DNA from 2 places in the Bacillus hominis genome. Region 2 is predicted to be linked to the other one. Evidence: riboswitches for the same ligand, from Rfam matches in the RefSeq annotation. Region 2 holds a riboswitch; the other holds the start of a gene.
What was found. Region 2 has a riboswitch for cyclic di-AMP ahead of QUF93_RS06190 (SipW-dependent-type signal peptide-containing protein). Riboswitches for the same ligand answer to the same signal wherever they lie in the genome.
Positions count from the first base shown of each region.

Region 1: another riboswitch for cyclic di-AMP. It lies ahead of QUF93_RS11220 (potassium transporter KimA); the one in region 2 lies ahead of QUF93_RS06190 (SipW-dependent-type signal peptide-containing protein).

Region 1 is NZ_JAUCFS010000005.1:1,719,293-1,722,706, forward strand. It holds partial or broken gene QUF93_RS11205 (hypothetical protein) at 1-233, opposite strand, end outside; gene panE (2-dehydropantoate 2-reductase) at 397-1,329, shown strand; gene QUF93_RS11215 (hypothetical protein) at 1,407-1,535, opposite strand; cyclic di-AMP (ydaO/yuaA leader) riboswitch at 1,675-1,821, shown strand; gene QUF93_RS11220 (potassium transporter KimA) at 1,966-3,414, shown strand, end outside.
Region 2 is NZ_JAUCFS010000005.1:727,671-731,084, reverse strand. It holds gene kdpA (potassium-transporting ATPase subunit KdpA) at 1-1,483, opposite strand, end outside; gene kdpF (K(+)-transporting ATPase subunit F) at 1,503-1,583, opposite strand; gene QUF93_RS06190 (SipW-dependent-type signal peptide-containing protein) at 1,580-1,684, opposite strand; cyclic di-AMP (ydaO/yuaA leader) riboswitch at 1,781-1,926, opposite strand; gene QUF93_RS06185 (hypothetical protein) at 2,188-2,418, opposite strand; gene QUF93_RS06180 (hypothetical protein) at 2,435-2,821, opposite strand; cyclic di-AMP (ydaO/yuaA leader) riboswitch at 2,915-3,062, opposite strand; gene thiD (bifunctional hydroxymethylpyrimidine kinase/phosphomethylpyrimidine kinase) at 3,148-3,414, opposite strand, start outside.

The DNA of each region.
Region 1 (3,414 bases), 990 kb from region 2:
AATCATGAATATAAGGAAAGATAATAAGCTTCCATATTTTGATGTGAAACTTGAAATTTCCCGTAATATGTATTGTCATCTTCAAGATGATTGAGTCGAAAAGGACGAAAATCATTTTTTTGTAAGAAAGGGAACATATTTTGTTCATATCTAGTTTTAAACGAAGATGGGAATATAAATTGAAATATAGCTGTTGTTACACCTTTTTCCTCGATTGTTTGTATTGCCTCCATCAACATTGTTTCCTTTCCATATAAGCTATAGAAACAACATGCCCAATTTTTCTTGAAAATAACCTCTCGTTTTCACTAGGTTAAGAATGAAAATTCAGCTTATTTAATAGGAGACCTGTATAATAAAACTAGTATGATTGTTTTATGAAAAGGGGGATGTAGTATGCGGATTTTAGTATTAGGAGCTGGTGGCGTCGGAGGATTTTTTGGTGGCCGATTAGTAGAAAAGGGAGAGGATGTTACATTTCTCGTTCGCAGCAAAAGAAAACAGCAATTAGAGGAAAAAGGACTTGTTATTCGTAGTGTTAATGGAGATTTTTCATTTCAACCGAAATTGATAACGAAAGAAGATATAACTTCTCCATTTGATGTAATTTTATTTTCAACAAAAGCGTATCATCTAAACGAAGCGATAGTAGATTTGAAGCCGTTTGTAGGTAAGAACACAGTAATAATCCCATTATTGAATGGTATCGCACAGTTATCACTATTACAAAAGGAGTTCGGCGTGGAAAAAGTGATTGGTGGTTTATGTTTTATTGAAACGACACTGAATAACGAAGGAGATGTCGTACAAACTAGTGTTGCCAACAGACTTGTATTTGGGGAAATTAAGCATCAAGATTCAGAGAGAATAAAGCGTATTTCTAAAACATTTGCAGATACGAAAGCTAGTTTTGTTTTAAGTGAAAATATTTTGCAAGATATGTGGCATAAATATTTATTTATCACCGTAATGTCAGGTGTGACAACATTAATGCGTGCGCCGATAGGACCGATTCGTGAGAGTGATGGTGGCCGAGAATTCATTAGGAATTTATTTGAAGAATCTGTGCAAATCATGAAATCTATGGAGGCTCCAGTTAAGGACAATATCGTTGAGGAACATATGAAAACGATTGATAAAATTTCGTATGATATGAAGTCATCGATGCAGCGAGATATGGAAAAAGGTTCGCTCATTGAAGGGAAGCATTTACAAGGATACTTATTGAAATTAGCAGAGGAAATGTCTATAGATGTGCCTTTATTAAGTGTTGTATATCAAAATTTAAAGGTATATGAAGAAATGATCTTAAGTAAAGAAATAGTGTGATTTTAATGGTATGAAAAAGTGGAAAGGATAGCAAAATATAAATGTTGCTATCCTTTTTTGTGTTTACTTTTGACAATTTATTCGTTTCTTTTCGGTTTATTGGCCGTATTTCGTTCTCTTTCACGATTACCATATAACTGATTAATTTCATTTGCTACTGCATCTAAATATGAGTCGGAAAAAAGTGGCTTCTTTTCTTTAGACATATGGGTCTCCTTTGTGGATTTTTAGTATTCATTATGTATATTTTTCGGTGGATTATGCACAATCATTTTAATTTTTTTCTTTTTTAAAATTTTTGTTTACTTTTTGAAAATAAAGGAGTATTATAATCCACAGTTTCAATTTTCTAAATCGCTGAAGCCGCATGGTGCGGGGGACCCGTTTTTATGGATTAATACATAATCCAATGGGGTGAATCCTTGAAAAAGGTAGGGCTACTCATAGGCCCGAATCCGACAGCTAACCTCGTAAGCGTTATATTGAGAAGGAAGGTGGAGCTTGTGCGACAAAAAAATTAATGTCTACAAGTCTATTTCGTTATGGCTTGTAGACATTTTTTGTTTTCTGAAGAAATACTTTACTTGCTGTAACTAGCAGAAAATTTCGTACAAAATTATTGGAGAGTGGACAGCATTGGTTTCATCTATTAAAAGATTTTTAATTGGAAGACCGTTAAAATCAACTGAGCTAGGAGAACAAAAGCTCAATAAAACGAAGGCGCTAGCAATTTTATCTTCTGACGCTTTATCATCGGTTGCTTACGGTCCAGAGCAAATTTTAATTGCTTTAGCAGGTCTTGGAGCAATAGCTTATTGGTATTCAATTCCGATAGCTGTTGGGGTATTAGTATTATTGACAGCCCTTATTTTATCTTATCGTCAAATTATTTTCGCTTATCCGCATGGCGGGGGAGCGTATGTTGTATCAAAAGAAAATTTAGGGATGAATCCAGGCTTAATAGCAGGAGGATCTTTATTAGTCGATTACATTTTAACTGTTGCAGTAAGTGTATCAGCGGGTACAGATGCACTCACATCAGCTTTTCCTAGCTTACATGCACATAATGTAATCATTGCGATTATATTTGTAATATTGATTACCATCTTAAATTTAAGAGGCGTAACGGAATCAGCTTCCGTTTTAGCATATCCTGTTTATTTATTCGTTCTAGCACTATTTATATTAATTGGTGTAGGAATATATAATATTTTAACTGGTCACGTTTCACCGACTTTACACGCGCCAATTGGAACACCAGTTGCAGGAATTAGTTTGTTTTTACTGTTAAGAGCATTTGCTTCAGGAAGCTCTGCTTTAACAGGTGTTGAGGCAATCTCTAATGCGATTCCAAACTTTAAGGATCCTGCACCTAACAATGCAGCAAAAACATTGCTTGCAATGGGCGCATTACTTGCGGTTTTATTTTCAGGAATTGTCTTTTTAGCTTATTATTATGGAATTAATCCAAGTAAAGAAGTAACAGTTGTTTCACAAATTGCTGAACAAACATTTGGACGTAATTTCATGTACTATTTCATACAAGGTACAACAGCTTTAATATTAATTCTTGCTGCTAACACAGGTTACTCTGCATTTCCGTTATTAGCGGTTAACCTTGCAAAAGATAAATTCATACCGAGAATGTTTACGATTAGAGGAGACCGTCTAGGTTATTCAAATGGTATTATTATACTTGGGATTTCTTCAATTATTTTAATTGTAGCTTTCCAAGGACAAACAGAACATTTAATTCCGCTATATGCGGTAGGGGTATTTATCCCATTTACACTTTCTCAAACTGGGATGGTATTAAAATGGCTTCGTGAAAAACCTGAAGGGTGGATTTTACGTTTATCGATTAATTTAATTGGTGCAGTCATTAGTTTTATCGTAATGAGTATGTTCTTTTTAACTAAGTTCGCACAAGTTTGGTCAATTCTTATTTTCTTACCTGCGATCATATTCTTGTTCCATCGAATTAAGAAGCATTATGATGCAGTAGGCGACCAATTAAGTTTAAAAACTTGTGAACGGATTGTTCCGATTGAGGGAAATGTAATTGTCGTTCCTGTAGCTGGTATG
Region 2 (3,414 bases):
TAATTAAACTGAAATAGCGTCCTAAAAACATCACTAAACCAGTCGTAATATTCCAAAACGGTGTATTATCTGCTAATCCTTCAAATCCAGATCCATTATTCGCAGCTGACGATGTGTATTCATATACAACTTGCGTTAAACCGTGGAAACCTGAATGAGAAATTGCATCCGTTCCTAAACTTGTTGAAAGAGCTAATGCTGAAAACCCTAAAATAAGTAATGGGTGAAATAATATCGTTACCGCAATCAATTTCATTTCCTTACCTTCAATCTTCTTACCTAAAAACTCTGGTGTCCGACCAACCATTAATCCAGATATAAATACTGCGATTATTGCATACATAATAATGTTCACAAAGCCTGCTCCAACACCGCCGTATACTGTATTTAACATCATATTTACGAGTGGTACTAACCCGCCAATTGGTGTTAACGTATCATGCATCGTATTAACGGCCCCTGTTTCAGCAGCTGTCGTTACTGTTGCGTATAGTGAAGAAAATACTGTTCCGAATCGTACTTCTTTTCCTTCTGTACTTCCTTGTACATGTTCAATACCCATTCCATTTAACGCTGGATTCCCATTTAATTCCGCTGTAGTAATCGTTATAAATCCTAGTAAAAACACCATAAATAGTGAAACAAAAAGGATACGTCCTTGTTTTTTATTTCCTACCATTCGTCCGTACGTAAATGGTAGTGCTGTTGGCAATAACATCATAAGCATCATTTGTAAAATATTACTCATTTGTCCTGGATTTTCGAAAGGATGTGTAGAATTTGCTCCGAAAAATCCACCGCCGTTATTTCCAAGTTCCTTAATGGAAACGAATGATGCAACTGGACCACGTAAAATACTTTGCTTTGCACCATCAATTGTTTGTGCTGTAACTGCCCCGTCTAACGTTTGTGGTACACCAAGTGCGACAAAAACTAGCGCCGCAATAAATGCGATAGGAAGAAAAACTCTCGTTAATGCTCTCGTAAAATCAACGAAAAAGTTACCGAGTTCTTTTCCAGCGAGTCCTCTTATAAAAGCCATAACGAGTGCTAACGTCGTTGCTGGTGCCGCAAACATTAAAAATGTAATCCCGATTAATTGTGATAAATAAGATAAACCATTTTCACCGCTATAATGCTGTAAGTTTGTATCAGCCATAAAGCTAATTGCTGTATTAAAAGCGAGCGTAGGCTCCATTCCTTCAATGTGTGCTGGATTTAATGGCAATACACCTTGTAATCTAAAAATGAAATATACAACGACAATCATAAATCCATTTAATAAAACTAGTGATAATGCATACTGTTTCCACGTTTGATTGTATGCTTTCACACCCGTAATTTTAAAAATAAGTTTTTCAAAAGGCCCGAATACTTTATCTAGTGTTTTGCTACCTTGAAAGGCTTTCTCTAAATAAATCCCCGTTGGCTTTGCTACTAAAATAAACAAGAGCATTGTAATAACGACTGCGACCCAAATCATAATGAATGATTCCCCCTAATTAAAACTTTTCTGGATTTAATAATGCATAAACTAAGTACACCGTAATCGCTGCAACAATAACCGATAAGGCAATCGTCATGATTGCTTCCCTTCTTTCACAACTTTATCTGACCAACTTGCAAGACTTGCCATCGATGCGACTAATACAACAAAAATTCCGATCATCACAACATCTAACATAGCTACCCCTCACTTTTTTGTTAAAATTTACCATATGATTATCAAAAAAAGAACACTAAGCTCTACTTAGTGTTCGAAGTGAACAACACAAAGTAAACCTCCTCTCTAAACGCTTACGAGGTTAGCTGTCGGATTCGGGCCTAAAGAGTAGCCCTACTTTCAAAACTGAAAGATTCACCCCAAGTGACGATGCACAAAATTGGTTCCCCCGCTCCATTTCTGGAACTCAGCGATTTTAGGTTTTTTTGGAAATTTCATGAATGATTTATGAGAGTAAATATACTCCTCTATATTTAACTTGTAAAGAGGTAAATTACTTAAAATAAGAAAATATCCTATCATTTAAACGCTTACATTACGTATTATTCATATAATTTCATCTATTTCCTTGTCTTTTCTTTCTTTTTCATAAAAATGATCTTTTAAATATGAAATAAAAAGAGCGAATTACATGAAGTGCATAGCTTGTTGCACTCAGCATTCGCTCTTTTTTCATTCACTCTTTATTCTCCTCGTAAAAATGCACGTAAATTTCTCCCTCGAATATAAACCTGTGCCAGTTCTGCATGTAACTGCTCATATTCGATAATATCCGTTTTTAAATATAAAGCATCTTTCGATGGCAATATTATATATGGCCTTGGAAAAATAGGATCGAGCACTATCAATTCTTGAACTCTCTCTACCGATGCCGCCCAACGATTCGCTATATCTCCTAGTAACAACACCTTCATCTTCATTTCCCCCGCCCTATTCAAAAAATAAAAAAGAAATATTATCACAGTTCGTAAACACTACAAATTTAGCTCCAATTGTTTCATAGAGCCTGGCCGGATATCGTTTATTCCTCGTAACAACAGTAATAGGCGCTTTAAAATAAAAACAAATGCGTTCTGTGAAGAAGCTAACTATCGGAAACTCATCTCCTAATAAAATCACTTTCTTAATCCGCTCGCAAATACTAGTAAAATCCTGCTCCTTATTACAGCTATAAGTCGAATCAAATCCACAATTTCTAACTTCAGCTGCTAGCTCTTCATTTGCTGTAAAAATAATTAACTCATGCTGAAATGCTACTAATTCTCTTAAACTATTTATCTTGTTTTCTTCTCCAACACAAATAAGTGTTAATTCCATGTACCTTATCCTCCTTAGCATAAAAGAACTCAAACGTAGATTGATATTCCCCTATACTAATCGGACCGATGAAGTGATGTATCCACCCTGGCACCATCCTCTCTCAAGACGCTTACGAAGTTAGCTGTCGGATTCGGACTTTGAGAGTAGCCCTACTTTCAAAATTGAAAGATTCACCCCTAGTGACACTGCACAAATTGGTTCCTCCGCTCCATACATTTGGACTCAGCGTTTACAAAAAAATGTATTCTGGCTGATATATTACTCTTGTATTTGGAAAAAGTAAACAGAAAAAAAGCCAGTTACAAAACTGACTTTCCACTTACTTACGCACGCGTTTTATTCAATTTATACGCAAAATGATTCGTCGGTCCATGACCACTTCCAATATTCAACGGTTCTTCAATTGCTATACTAATAAATCGTTTTGCTTCTTGAACTGCCTCTTCAATCGAGTATCCTTTCGCAAGTCCTGCCGTAACTGCTGAAGCAAATGTACAGCCACTTCCATGCGTTTGCTTCGAAGGAATTCGTTCACTTCTAAATTCGATAAACTCTTCTCCATCAAAGAGTAAATCAATTACTTCATTACC